DNA from 2 places in the Kitasatospora sp. NPDC032150 genome. Region 1 is predicted to be linked to the other one. Evidence: predicted binding sites of a transcription regulator. Region 1 holds the regulator's gene; the other holds the start of a gene.
What was found. The regulator HrcA, encoded in region 1, represses chaperone genes, less so after heat shock. The targets are predictions, from matches to a motif close to TTNGCACTCNGNNNNNCNGAGTGCNAA.

Region 1 (7,010 bases):
GGTCATCCGGCGGTTCGGCCCGCAGGGGCTGCTGCGCTGGGACGAGCTGATGCACGTCACCGACGCGGGCGGGGAGGAGGCGTACGACTTCTACCGACAGCAGGAGGTCTTCAACTGGCTGCTGCGCGCGGTCAGTCCGTACGCGACCATGTTGATCGGGGACTCCATGCCCTGCACCCAGCCGACGTACAAGGTGCTGCCGGAGGACGAGAGGCGGGGCGGGACGCCGGGCTGGGTGCTGCCCGCCGGGCCCTTCGCCCAGATCGACGGGGCGTACTTCACCGAGAGCTGGCAGCGCGTCTCGGCCTCCACCGAGCCGATGAGCTGGCAGGACATGGACCAGGGCCGGTTCGGCACCTGCTGGATGCTCACCGCCATGCAGGCCGTGCTGCAGGCCAATCCGACCTACGCCCCGCGCCATCTGCGCCAGGAGGCCAACGGCTCGGTCACCTTCACGCTCTACGAGAACGGCCGGCCGTACGACGTGACGGTGGTCGCCGACCTGCCGATGGTCGGCAACACGCTGTACGGGGCCAAGGGGCACAGCGACGACCCGCGCTACGCCGAGACCTGGCCCGGCTACTACGAGAAGGCCGTCGCCCAGTGGCACCGGGGGTACGAGGAGATCGCCAACGGCGGCTACGCCGCGCGGGCACTGGCGTTCCTGACCGCCCAGCCGGTGCAGGAGCTCGACATCAGCTCGCCCTGGCTGATCCACGAGATGGCCGACCGCAAGTCGCGGGGCCAGGCGGTCACCGTCGGCACCAAGGGTCACGGGAGCGACCGGGAGACCCTGATGGGCGGCCGGCTCGCCACCAGCCACGCGTACTTCGTCAAGGACGTGGACGTCCCCGGCGGCCGGATCTGCCTCGGCAACCCCTGGGGCGACGGGGCCTCCCGCAAGATGTGGGAGGCCTGGCTCAGCTACCAGGACATCCAGTACTACCTCGCCCACGCGGAGGCCGCGTTCACCTGGTAGCCGCTCAGAGGCCGGGTGCGCCCCAGACCGGGAACCAGCGGGAGAGGTCGGGCTCGATCCGCAGGTCGTCGGTGAGCAGCGCCTTCACCTGGATCTCCAGCGGGTTGTCGCGCTTCTCGCCGGGGAGCGGGGCGAAGGGGTAGAAGGTGCCGCGTTTGTAGAGGTAGACCAGGCCCAACGGCCGGCCCGCGTCGTCCTGGAAGGCCACGATCGAGCAGAGCAGCTGGGGGCCGAAGCCGTTCGCCTCCAGCTCGCTGTTGACCGCGTGCAGGTCGTTGACCAGCTCGGGCAGTTGCCCGGGGGAGTGCCGGGCGAGCAGCCAGGAGTAGCCGTAGGAGTCCCGGCTGGCCTCGACCGGGGCGCCGCCGCGCTCGGTGTCGGCGTCCAGCAGCGCCCGGACCTGGCGCTGCACCTCGCCGAACACACCGCCCTCCACGGCGGCGAAGCAGACCGAGCCGAGGCCGGTCGGCCGGAAGGAGGTCGCGGCCTCCAGGGTGAGGGCCGCCGAGGGCACGGCGAACAGTTGGTCGAGATCGGGCTTGACCGGCTTGGTGCGGCCGAAGAGGGCGTCCAGGAATCCCACGGTGGTCCCCTTGTGCGAGGTGGCGATCAGCGGCCGAGCTGGGCGGAGATCGTGGCGAGTTGGGCGAGCCGCTGCTCCAGCGTCGGGTGGGTGGACATCAGCTGGCTCGCGGTCTCCCGGGCGCTCAGCGCGGGCGCGAAGTAGAAGGCGTTGTACGGCTGCGCCTGGCGCAGGTCCTTGCTGGGGATGGCCGCGATCTGGCCGGTCACCTTGGTGAGCGCCGAGGCCAGCGCGCTCGGCCTGCCGGTGAGCTGGGCGGCGGCCCGGTCGGCGGCCAGCTCGCGGTAGCGCGAGAGCAGCCGGGTGAGCAGGAAGCTGATCGCGTACACCAGCATGCTGACGAGCGGGATGACCAGCATGGCGATGGCCGCGTTGCTGTCGTTGTTGTTCCGGTTGCCGCCGCCGAGGAAGCCGCCGTACAGCGCGATCCGGGTCATCATCCCGGCCAGTACGCCGAGGAAACCGGCGATCGTCATCACCGCGACGTCCCGGTGCGCGACGTGCGAGAGCTCGTGGGCGAGAACGCCCTCCAGTTCCTCCGGTTCCAGTCGGCGCAGCAGGCCGGTGGTCACGCAGACCACCGCGTTCTGCGGGTTGCGGCCGGTGGCGAAGGCGTTGGGCATGTCGTTGTCGGCGACCGCCACCCTGGGTTTGGGCATGTCCGCCATGGCACAGAGCCGGTCGATGGTGCCGTGCAGCTGCGGGTACTGCTCGGGGCTCACCGGCCGGGCTCCCATCGCCCGCTCGGTGATCTTGTCGCTGAACCAGAACTGGGCCACGAAGAGCCCGCCGGAGATCAGCACGATCAGCGGCCACGCCCCGCGCAGCAGGACGATCAGCACTCCCGTGAAGCCCACGTACAGCAGGCCGATGAGGAACATGGTGATGACCATCCGCCCGGTCAGGCCACGATCGGGTGCGAAGCGGGAGTGCTGGGATGAAGCCGACATCTCTGCTCCTTCGTTACATCGCTCGCCTTCGATGCTGCCACCCCGGGCGCCCCGGGGCACCGACTTCGTACCCCGGATCCGACGAGGATCACCGGGGCGGCCCGTTCCTGCCGTCGGAGCCGGGCCGTACACTGGCAAGTACGGTTCTGGCACTCTGCCTTCCAGAGTGCCAAGGGGCCGGTCGGCCAAGGGATTCAACGGACGAAGACGGAGGTGCGTGCCGTGTACAGCGAGCGCAGTGCTGACGAGCGCAAGCCGGACGCGCGCCGGCTCGAGCCCCGTCGTCCGCTGGACGAGCGCAAGCTGGCGGTACTGCGCGCGATCGTCCAGGACTACGTGGGCACCGAGGAGCCGGTCGGCTCCAAGGCCCTGGTCGAGCGGCACAACCTCGGGGTCTCACCGGCCACCGTGCGCAACGACATGGCGGCGCTGGAGGAGGACGGTTACATCCACCAGCCGCACACCAGCGCCGGGCGGATCCCGACCGACAAGGGCTACCGCCTGTTCGTCGACAGGCTGGCCGAGGTCAAGCCGATGAGCGCGCCGGAGCGTCGGGCGATCCGCCACTTCCTGGACGGCGCGGTCGACCTGGACGACGTGGTGGCCCGCACGGTCCGCCTGCTGGCGCAGTTGACCAGGCAGGTCGCGGTGGTCCAGTACCCCTCGCTCAGCCGGTCCACGGTGCGGCACATCGAGCTGGTGGCGCTGGCCCCGGCGAAGGTGATGCTGGTGCTGATCACCAACACCGGCCGGGTCGAGCAGCGGCTGGTGGACTGCCCCGGCACGGTCGGCGAGAACGTGCTGGCCGATCTGCGGTCCAGACTCAACGCCAGCGCGGTCGGCCGCCCGCTGCCCGAGGTGCCCGGCGCGCTGGAGGAACTCCCGGCGGCCTTCGAGTCGTCGGACCGGCCGACGGTCAGTGTGGTGCTCGCCACGTTGTTCGAGACGCTGGCCGAGCAGAAGGAGGAGCGGATCATGCTGGCCGGTACGGCCAATCTGACCCGCTTCGGACATGACTTCCCGCTCACCATCCAGCCGGTGCTGGAAGCACTGGAGGAGCAGGTGGTACTGCTCCGCCTGTTGGGTGAGACGGCGGACGCCGGAATGACGGTCCGGATCGGTCACGAGAACGAGTACGAGGGGCTCAATTCCACCTCGATCGTCTCGGTCGGTTACGGTTCCGGCGACCAGAGTGTGGCAAAACTCGGGGTGATCGGTCCGACCCGGATGGACTATCCGGGCACAATGGGGGCGGTGCGAGCGGTGGCCCGGTACGTGGGTCAGATCCTGGCCGAGTCATAGCACAGGCCGCTGGTTGAACCGGCGGCGACCAGTCGCAAGCACTTCTACAGGCGGAACAAGCGGAGCATTTGGTGGCCACGGACTACTACGCGGTACTCGGCGTCCGACGGGATGCGGGGCAGGACGAGATCAAGAAGGCGTTCCGGCGCCTGGCACGCGAACTGCACCCGGACGTCAACCCGGACCCGAAGACGCAGGAGCGGTTCAAGGAGATCAACGCCGCCTACGAGGTGCTCTCCGACCCGCAGAAGCGGCAGGTGTACGACCTCGGCGGAGACCCGCTGTCGCCCAACGGCGGTGGTGGCGCGGGCGGCTTCGGCGCCGGTGCGGCGGGCTTCGGCTTCTCCGACATCATGGACGCCTTCTTCGGCGCCGCCTCCGGCCAGCGCGGCCCGCGCTCGCGGACCCGGCGCGGCCAGGACGCGATGATCCGTCTGGAGATCACCCTGGAGGAGGCCGCCTTCGGCACCACCAAGGAACTCCAGGTCGACACCGCCGTGACCTGCACCACCTGTTCCGGCGAGGGTGCCGCACCCGGCACCTCCGCGCAGACCTGTGACATGTGCCGCGGCAAGGGCGAGGTCTCCCAGGTCACCCGGTCCTTCCTGGGCCAGGTCATGACCTCCCGTCCCTGCCCGCAGTGTCAGGGCTTCGGCACCGTCGTGCCGACCCCGTGCCCCGAGTGCGCCGGCGACGGCCGGGTGCGCGCCCGCCGTACCCTCACCGTCAAGATCCCGGCCGGTGTGGACAACGGCACCCGGATCCAGCTGGCCGGCGAGGGCGAGGTCGGCCCCGGCGGCGGCCCGGCGGGCGACCTCTACGTCGAGATCGCCGAGACCAGCCACGCGGTCTTCCAGCGGCGCGGCGACGACCTGCACTGCACCGTCACCATCCCGATGACGGCCGCGGCGCTCGGCACCCAGGTGCCGCTGCAGACCCTGGACGGCCTGGAGGACGTGGACATTCGCCCCGGCACCCAGTCCGGCCAGTCGATCCCGCTGCACGGCCGCGGCGTGACGCATCTGCGCGGCGGCGGCCGAGGCGACCTGATAGTGCACGTCGAGGTGCAGACGCCCACCAAGCTCGACGCCGAGCAGGAGGACCTGCTGCGGCGGCTCGCGGCGCTGCGCGGCGAGGAGCGTCCGTCCGGGCAGTTCGCGCCGGGCCAGCAGGGGCTGTTCTCGCGGCTGAAGGACGCCTTCAACGGACGCTGAGGCTCTGGGCCCTGGTCCGGTGAAGCCTTTCGAGCCGCTTCCGAGCCGCTGAGCTTCCGGGCGCCCGGTGACTCCCCGAGGGTCGCCGGGCGCCGCCGTGTCGGTACCGAGAGATTGTTTGGGGAAATGCCATGACCGCGCCCGTGTTCGTCGTCGAGACCGACAGGCTGGCCGCGGCCGCGCCCGGAGCGGTGATCCGGGTGGACGGGCCCGAGGGGCGGCACGCCGTCGCCGTGAAGCGGCTGGAGGCCGGGGAGGCGGTGACCCTCGCGGACGGGCTCGGGCTCGGAGTGGACGGCACGGTCGCCGCGGTACACGGCAAGGACGCGCTGGACGTCACCGTCGAGGCGGTGCGGCGGGAGGCCGAGCCGGCGCCCAGGATCGTGGTCGTGCAGGCGCTGCCCAAGGGCGACCGGGGTGAACTCGCCGTCGAGACCATGACCGAGGTCGGCGTGGACGTGGTCGTCCCTTGGGCCGCCGCCCGCTGCATCACCCAGTGGAAGGGCGACCGTGGGGCCAAGGCCCTCGCCAAGTGGCGGGCCACCGCGCGGGAGGCCGGGAAGCAGTCGCGGCGGCTGCGGTTCCCCGAGGTGCGCGAGCTGGTGACGACGCGTCAACTCGCGCCGCTGCTCGCCCAGGCGGCCTTCGCGGCGGTGTTGCACGAGGAGGGCGCCGCGCCGCTGGCCGGCGCGGAACTTCCGGCGAGCGGGGACATCGTGCTGGTCGTCGGGCCCGAGGGCGGGGTGTCGCCGGACGAGCTGGCCGCCTTCGCACAGGCGGGGGCGAAGCCGTACCGGCTGGGCCCCTCGGTGCTGCGGACGTCCACCGCGGGCGTGGCGGCTGGGGCGCTTCTGCTCGGGCGTACCGGCCGCTGGGGCTGAGGCTCGGCCAGCGGCATCGCGTGGACCGGCAGGCGGCCGCCGCCGGTCGGGACTCGGAGGGCCCGGTGGGGCGTTCGGCTTCATGCCGTTCACCGCGCGCTGACGGGCCGCCGTCTGCCCCGCGAGCCGGGGCGCGGCTGAACGGCCTTGCGGTGCCGTGTGCTTCCCCGCGCCCGCTGCGGTGCACCACCCGCCCCCCGTGCACAACTCCCCGGCCGCCTTTGGGAGAAACCCGTCACGCGAGGTCAAGGGCGTGCGTAGGGTGGCGCCCGTGACCGATGTTCAGAGCACCTCAGCCGGCGCCTATCTGCGCCATCCGCACCTGCACGGGGACCTCGTGACCTTCGTGGCCGAGGACGACATCTGGCTCGCGCCGATCAGCGGTGGCCGGGCCTGGCGGCTGACGGCCGATCAGGCACCCGTCAGCCACCCCAGGTTCTCGCCGGACGGGCGGCACATCGCCTGGACCTCGACCCGGGACGGTGCGCCCGAGATCCATGTCGCACCTGCCGCGGGCGGCCCCGCCCGCCGGCTGACCTACTGGGGCAGCGCCCAGACGATGCTGTGCGGCTGGACCGAGGACGGCCGACCGGTCGCGATCACCAGCGCGGGCCAGGCGACTGGGCGCCGCACCTGGGCGTTCGCGATCCCGCTGGACGGTGGCGAGCCCGTCCGGCTGCCGTACGGGCCGATCGGCGGGTTGGCCTTCGAACCCGGCGGCGGGCGGACGCTGCTCGCCAGCCCGACCAACCGCGAACCCGCCTGGTGGAAGCGCTACCGGGGCGGCCGGACGGGCAAGTTGTGGATCGGCGACCGGGAGTTCGTCCGGGTGCACGAGGACCTGGACGGCAACATCCACTCCCCGCTCTGGGCGGGCGGCCGGATCGCCTTCCTCTCCGACCACGAGGGCGTCGCGCAGCTGTACTCCAGCCTGCCGGACGGCAGCGGCCTGCGCCGGCACAGCGACGGCGAGTTCTACGCCCGCAACGCCGCCACCGACGGGACCAGGATCGTCTGGCACAGCGCCGGTGACGCGTGGCTCCTGGACGACCTGGACGGTGCCGAGCCGCGTCGGCTGGAGATCGCACTGGCCGGTCCGCG
Region 2 (7,010 bases), on a different contig from region 1:
GTGGCACTGATTGGCCCGCATTCCGGACGAACCCGGTGGAAGTCGGTCCCTAATGACCGGATTTGCAGTGGTATTTCCCGGCTCTGATGCGGGGGACTTCGGCGGGCGCGGCACTCTACCGATTCCTCCCCGACGGTCACCCCAATGAGATGTGACCTTTCTCACTGGCCGTCAGGGGTGGCGGCGGATCCACTTTCGCGATGGGTTCCAGCCCCCGCTCCGGAGGCCAGGACGCGCTGCACCCTCGGTCTGGTTCGCCAGTCGACCCGGCGCACGTCCCGGCTCAGTGCGCGGGGCCGCCACAGTTCGACCGCGACCGTCACCCCTCCGACCACCAGGCCCGCCGTCAGCCATCCGGCCAGGACGTCGCTGGGCCAGTGCACGCCGAGGGCGATCCTGGTCCAGCCGATGGTCAGGACGGCGAGTGCCGCGATGGTGCAGGCGACCGCCCGCCCGGCCCGGCTGGCGTGCGGCCAGACCAGGATCACCAGGGCGGCGGCGGTGATCGCCGAGGCCATCGCGTGCCCGGAGGGGAAGGCGGCATCCGAGGCGGACGAGACCGGGTCGGCGAAGTGCGGCCGGGTGCGGCCGACCAGCGCCTTGCCGCCCCAGTTGGCCAGCCAGCCGAGCAGGATCTGGGCCGCCGCCCACCCGGCCAGCATCCGCGCGCCGATCGCCCAGAGCCAGGCCGCCGTCACGCCCAGCAGGGTGCGGGTGACGGTCGGGCCGCCGAGGTCGGAGACCATCTGCATGGACGCCGCCCAGGCGGTGTGGTCGCGGGCGTAGCCGTGCAGCGAATCCACCCAGTCGCGATCCAGTCGGGCCAGCGGGCCCCAGTGGTTCTCCACCAGGGCCAGGAGCACCCCCAGAAGGGCGGCGCAGCCGAGAGTCAACGCCGCGGACTCGATCAATCGGCCATGGCGGCGCCGTGCGGTGGCGGCGGTGGCGCCGTCGATGGACAGGTGCATGGCTGACACCTTCCCAGGGGCCGAGGTGACTCCGCACCGTACCGATAGCAATTTTGCATCTTTTGTGAGGAGAAGCTGCGGATGTCGGATCTCGTTCGTTGATCCGGTGGACGGGGTGATTGTCGACACCGTCCGCACCTGCTCGGTCGCACAATGTGCGCGATCATGGGCCAAATTGCGCAGGATACTGCATCGCGCGAAGAATCTGGGTTAGTTGGGAATGTTGTCCGAAATCTGTGCGTTGGATCGTTACGTGTGAGCCTTCAGAGGCCCGCATCTCTTTGCCTTCATCTCTCTGCCTCCTCTCTTCGGCCCTGGCTCGCCCCGTCGGGGGTGAAGACCAAGGCAGACCGGCACCAGCAGCAAGGGAGCAAGCATGGCCACTCGTGCCGTCGTTCGCGGCAGTGCCGACCACCCTCGTTCGGCTCGCCCGAACAACCTTGAGGCCGACCGCGACCTTGTCGGCATGTACCTCGACGAGATCGCCCGGACACCTCTGCTCGATGCCGCCGAGGAGGTCGAGCTCTCGCTGCGCATCGAGGCGGGTGTCTACGCCCAGCACCTGCTGGACGAGGACGCCGTTCCCGAGAGCACCACGCGCAAGGAGCTGGAGGCGATAGCCGACGACGCCGAGCGCGCGAAGGACGTCTTCATCCGCTCGAACCTCCGCCTGGTGGTCGCGGTCGCCCGGCGGTACCCCCGCAGCGGCCTGCCCCTGCTCGACCTGATCCAGGAGGGCAACGCCGGCCTGGTCCGAGCGGTCGAGAAGTTCGACTACGCGAAGGGGTTCAAGTTCTCCACCTACGCGACCTGGTGGATCCGCCAGGCGATCACCCGCTCGATCGCCGACCAGTCGCGCACCATCCGACTGCCCGTCCATCTGGTCGAGGAACTCGGCCGGATCCGCCGGGTGCAGCGTGAGAAGGCCAAGGAGCTGGGCCGTGAGCCCGAGCCCGCCGAGATCGCGGCCGAACTCGACACCACCGAGGACCGGATCAAGGACGTGCTCGACTGGGCCCGCGACCCGGTCAGCCTCAACATGTCCGTGGACGACGAGGGTGAGACCCAGTTCGGTGACCTGGTCGAGGACACCGGCGCGGTCTCCCCGGAGGACGCCGTGATGGTCATGCTCCGCCGTGAGGAGTTGGACGACCTGATCGGCCGGCTCGACGACCGGACGGCCTCCATCATCCGCTCCCGGTACGGAATGGAGGACGGCCGCGAGCGCACGCTGACGGAGGTGGGCAAGCAGCACGGACTCACCCGGGAGCGAATCCGCCAGATCGAGAAGCACGCGCTCGCCGAGCTGAAGAAGATCGCCGACCACGCGGGCTTCGAGGCAGCCTGACACCCGGTTCTCCCGGAGCCCTGGTCCGGTGCCGGCCGGACCGGGGCCTCGCTGTCCGAGGCCGCTGCTGCCGTGCCGCCTACGCTGGATGCAGTTGACAAGGATCGGAGCAGACATGGCCGAGCAGGAAGAGCCGACCCGGCCGAAGGCGAAGCTGGTCTTCGGCGACCCGCTGGACCGCCAGACGGGGGACGACACCGACCGGGGCTGGGGCGAGCGCCCGGAGTCGGGGGAGAGTGGCGGGCGCGGCCTGGACTGGTACCTGAGCCAGCGGCCGCCGCACCACGGTGGCTGACCGCTGACCGCTGACCGCTGACCGCTGACCGCTGACCGCTGACCGAGGCCCCGCACCGGGGTTGCGCGGATCTCAGCCGCCGGGCGGCGCCGTTCCGGTGCAGTGCGGAGTGGCAGTCGGCCCGGCCGCTGTCGAGGCCGTCGAAGGGGTGGCGGGCGGCGGTGGGCCGGGCCGCAGCGGACCGGCGGTGATCGCCGTGGCGGCGGCCAGCAGCCCCGTCACCAGCAGCCCGGGCCGGTGCCGGACGGCCTGCTGGAGCCGGTGTCGCCCCCCGCCCCGGATCGGCGGGAAGGGCGGAACGGTGCGCCGCGGCGGCACGGCCGAGGGTGTCGTGGCGGTCGTGGTGGCGTTCGGGTGGCAGCGCGGCTGGTTCGCCAGGTACGTCGTCATGCGCATCAGGCTGCGCGCACCGCACCCGCCGCGGAATGCCCCCTCGAATTCCTGTGGAAAACCCGGCCTTGTGGACAACTTCGTTCACCCACAAGGCTGGTGCGGTCATACGAAAGGCCCGGGTTCGGTTCCGAACCCGGGCCTTTCGTGCGGATGCCGCGGACGGCGGTGCCGACGTCAGCTCGCGGTGCTGGTGCTGGTGCTGGTGCTGGTGCTCGCTGCCGGAGCCGGGGAGGCTGCCGGAGCCGACGAGGTGGAGGACGAGGAGCTCACCGAGCTGCTCGAGGAGGACCGGCTGTCGGTGCGGTAGAACCCCGAGCCCTTGAAGACCACGCCGACAGCGGAGAAGACCTTGCGGAGCTTCCCCTGGCAGTCGGGGCACGTGGTCAGCGCCTCGTCGGTGAACTTCTGCACCGCCTCCAGGCCGTTGCCGCACTCGGTGCACTGGTACTGGTACGTGGGCACTTGTCTTCCTCCTGGCACTCTCGCCTGATGAGTGCTAACGACGGTCAATGATGCGGCATTCCGCTGGATCAGTCCAGCGACATCGGGTGTGAGATATCACTGCCCCGGCCCGGTACGGGCCGGGGCAGCGGACGCGTCTCAGCCCTTGGAAGCGCCGGCCAGTTGCACCTTGGCCCCACCCTGCGCCGCAATGCGGCCGGGCCCGGTGGGAGTGTCCAGCAGTCGCCGCAGCGACACCAGCGCGACCAGGCCGATCCCGGCCCCGACGACCGGTACCACGAAGCCGGCCCGGGCACCGTGCGCGTCCACCAGCAGCCCGGCCACGATCGAACCCGCGGCCAGGCCGAGGCCGATCGCACCGGTCAGCCAGGTGAACGCCTCGGTCTTGGCGCCGGCCGAGACCAGCGTCTCAACCAGGGTGTAGCCGCTGATCAAGGTCGGTGCGATGGCCAGACCGCAGCACAGGCCGGCGATCGCCAGCGCGGTCAGGTTGGGCATCGCCCAGAGCGTCGAGCAGCCCAGGACCAGCAGCGTGTAGCTGCCGAGCATCCGCTGCTTGACGGAGCGGCGCCAGGCGATCATGCCGTACAGCACGCCGGCCAGCATGCTGCCGCCCGCGAAGATGCCGTACACCACGCCGTTGAGGCCGGGCTGGCCTTCGGCCCTGGCGAAGGCCGCCACCGTGACGGTCATGGCGCCGAAGACGGAGCCCACGCCCAGGAAGGAGCCCGCCAGCAGCCGGACACCGGGCGAGGCGAGCGCCGAGGCCTGCTCGGCGCCGGGTACGGACAGGTGCGGAGCGGGCGCGGTGCCGCGCTGCGCGGCGAAGGCCAGGCCGCCGATCACGGTCAGCGCGGCCTCGGTGATCAGCGACACCGAGGGCGAGACCAGGGCGGCGATGCCGGTGGCCAGCACCGGTCCGATCGCGAAGGTGAACTCGTCGGTCACGGACTCGAAGGCGAACGCGGTGTTCAGCGTCTTGGGCGAGTCGGAGAGCCTGGTCACCCAGCGGGCCCGGACCATCGCGCCGATCTGCGGCACGCTGGCACCGGCCACGCCTGCGGACACGAAGAGCGTCCAGGTCGGGGCGTGGCCCAGGGCCAGCGCGATCAGCGCGCCCACCGAGACCGCGTGCACCGCGACGGTGGGCAGCAGCACGGCGGCCTGGCCGTAGCGGTCGGAGAGCCGGCCGGTCTGCGGTCCGATCAGCGCCTGGGTCGCGGCGGCGAAGGCCACCACCAGGCCGGCCGTGCCGTACGAGCCGTAGGCGCTCTGGATGAGCAGGACGATGCCCGCGCTGAGCATCGCGTAGGGGAGTCGGGCCGCGAAGGCGGGGACCAGGAAGGTCCAGGCTCCGGGGGTGCGGAGCAGGGTGCCGTAGCCGACGCGGGTGGGAGTGGGCTCTGCGACCGTTCGGCGCGCCGTCACGGTCGGTCCTTCCTGCTGCCTGGTAGCACTCACCGGGCATGGGGCGGCCCGGTAGCGCCGAGAGTTGTCCTCTCGTGCGTTGACCGGGGTAGATACCGGGTCCACGCCGGCCGGGGGAATCGCGGAAGCGGGCCGGCAGAGGAGGGACCACGGCCGCCGAGCGGTCGCGCCAACTCTGCATCAGACAGATGTTGCGGATTTTCGGTGATCGAAACAGGTATGTCGGTCCATAGTACGCATTGCGGACCGGTTCCACGCGATCAATGCATGGTGAACAGCGTGGAAAAGGTAGGAATCTAGCGACCGTGCAGCCAACCGGCAAGCTTTCCGCCCCGGTCTACCGCCCGTAGCCTGCGCTCGGCGGCCTCGCTGACCTCCTCGGTGGTGACCACCAGGAGTTCGTCGCCGCCCCGCAGCACGGTGGTCTTGTCGGGCACGAAGCTGCTGTCGTCCCGGACCACCAGGGTGACCGCGGACCCGGCGGGCAGCCGCAGCTCGCCGACCTCGACGCCGGACATCTTCGACTCCGCGGAGAGCGCGACGGAGAGCAGCCGGCCGTGCAGGTGCTCCAGCGGCGCGGACTCGATGCCCAGGTCCTGGCCCATCGCACCCTCGGAGATCCGCAGGCCGTGGGCGACCAGCGGCAGGGTCGGGCCCTGGACCAGGGTGAAGACCACGACCAGGATGAAGACGATGTTGAAGACCTGCTGCGCCTGCGGCACCTCGGCCACCAGCGGGATGGTCGCCAGCACGATGGGCACCGCCCCGCGCAGTCCGGCCCAGCTCAGCAGGGCCTGCTCGCGCCAGGGCAGCCGGAACGGCGTCAGGGTGGCGAAGACCGAGGCCGGCCTGGCGACGAAGACCAGCACCGCGCCGATCACCAGCGCGGGGACGAACGCCGAGCCCATGGTCTCCGGGGTGCACAGCAGGCCGAGCACCACGAACATGCCTATCTGCCCGATCCAGGCCAGCCCGTCCGCGAATCCCCGGACGGCGGGACCGTGCGGCAGCTTGGCGTTGCCGAGGATCACCGAGGCGGTGTAGACCGCCAGGAAGCCGGAGCCGTGCAGCAGCGAGCCGCCCGCGTAGGCCAGGACGGCCAGCGACATCACGGCGATCGGGTAGAGGCCGGAGGAGGGCAGTGCGACGTGCTTGACCGCGTACGCCCCCAGCTTGCCGACGACCAGGCCGACGACGGCGCCGATGGCCAGCTCGGCGATGATCGTGCCGACCAGTACGTACCAGGAGTCCAGCGGCCCCGTGGTGGCGAAGGCGACCACCAGGATGACCACGGGGGCGTCGTTGAAGCCGGACTCGGCCTCCAGCAGACCGGTCAGCCGGGACGGCAGCGGTACCATCCGCAGCACCGAGAAGACCGCCGCGGCGTCGGTGGAGGAGACGATCGCGCCGAGCAGCAGCGAGACCCGCCAGTCGAATCCGGCCAGCCAGTGCGCGCCGGCCGCGGTGACGAAGACGCTGACCGCCACGCCCAGGGTCGCCAGTACCGAGGCGGCCGGCAGGACCGGCTTTATCGCCTGCCAACTGGTCTTGAGACCGCCCTCGGCGAGGATCACCACCAGGGCCGCGTAGCCGAGGACCTGGGTGAGTTCGGCGTTGTTGAAGGTGACTCCGAGGCCGTTCTGGCCCATGGCGACGCCGATGCCCAGGTAGATCAGCAGACTCGGCAACCCTGATCGGGTCGAGAATCGCACGGCCACCACCGCGAACAGGAGTATCGCGGAGAACTCGAGCAGGAAGCGGTTCAGGTGGTCGACAGTCACGCAGTAGCACCTCGGCACGTCAAGGGGGCGGTCGGGGGGCAGAGAGTGGCCGGAAACGATTGGCTCGCTCGACGACTTGTTACTCAGTCTAACATTTTACCTGATCTTTGATTGTCTGATTCCGCCCATCGAGACCGGATAGGGTCCACCTCGGCCGACCGTGGACGTCCCCAGTGCATGTCCGCCAAGCGAGTCGCCCTAATGTGGTGACCTGTCACGGCCGTCAACGCAACCCAGCCAAGGACCCAGATGCCCCGCTCGAAGAAGTTCCGGCGCGCCCGGCTGCTTGTGCTCGTGCTGGTCGTGCTGCTCGTGGCCGCCGTCGGAGGCGGTGG

Region 2: ACZ5ON_RS15145 (FmdB family zinc ribbon protein) is a predicted target of HrcA. The motif match lies at 3,478-3,504, and genes of this name have one in related genera.

Annotation. Positions count from the first base shown of each region.
Region 1 covers NZ_JBVIMH010000020.1:21,783-28,792, reverse strand. Annotated here, with positions in the region: gene ACZ5ON_RS22955 (C2 family cysteine protease) at 1-979, shown strand, start outside; gene pspAB (PspA-associated protein PspAB) at 984-1,562, opposite strand; gene htpX (zinc metalloprotease HtpX) at 1,589-2,512, opposite strand; gene hrcA (heat-inducible transcriptional repressor HrcA) at 2,801-3,814, shown strand; gene dnaJ (molecular chaperone DnaJ) at 3,886-5,028, shown strand; gene ACZ5ON_RS22930 (16S rRNA (uracil(1498)-N(3))-methyltransferase) at 5,160-5,909, shown strand; gene ACZ5ON_RS22925 (S41 family peptidase) at 6,181-7,010, shown strand, end outside.
Region 2 covers NZ_JBVIMH010000011.1:13,304-20,313, forward strand. Annotated here, with positions in the region: gene ACZ5ON_RS15125 (phosphatase PAP2 family protein) at 162-968, opposite strand; gene ACZ5ON_RS15130 (sigma-70 family RNA polymerase sigma factor) at 1,345-2,316, shown strand; gene ACZ5ON_RS15135 (hypothetical protein) at 2,432-2,611, shown strand; gene ACZ5ON_RS15140 (hypothetical protein) at 2,684-3,001, opposite strand; gene ACZ5ON_RS15145 (FmdB family zinc ribbon protein) at 3,179-3,466, opposite strand; gene ACZ5ON_RS15150 (MFS transporter) at 3,605-4,894, opposite strand; gene ACZ5ON_RS15155 (potassium/proton antiporter) at 5,191-6,675, opposite strand; gene ACZ5ON_RS15160 (penicillin acylase family protein) at 6,925-7,010, shown strand, end outside.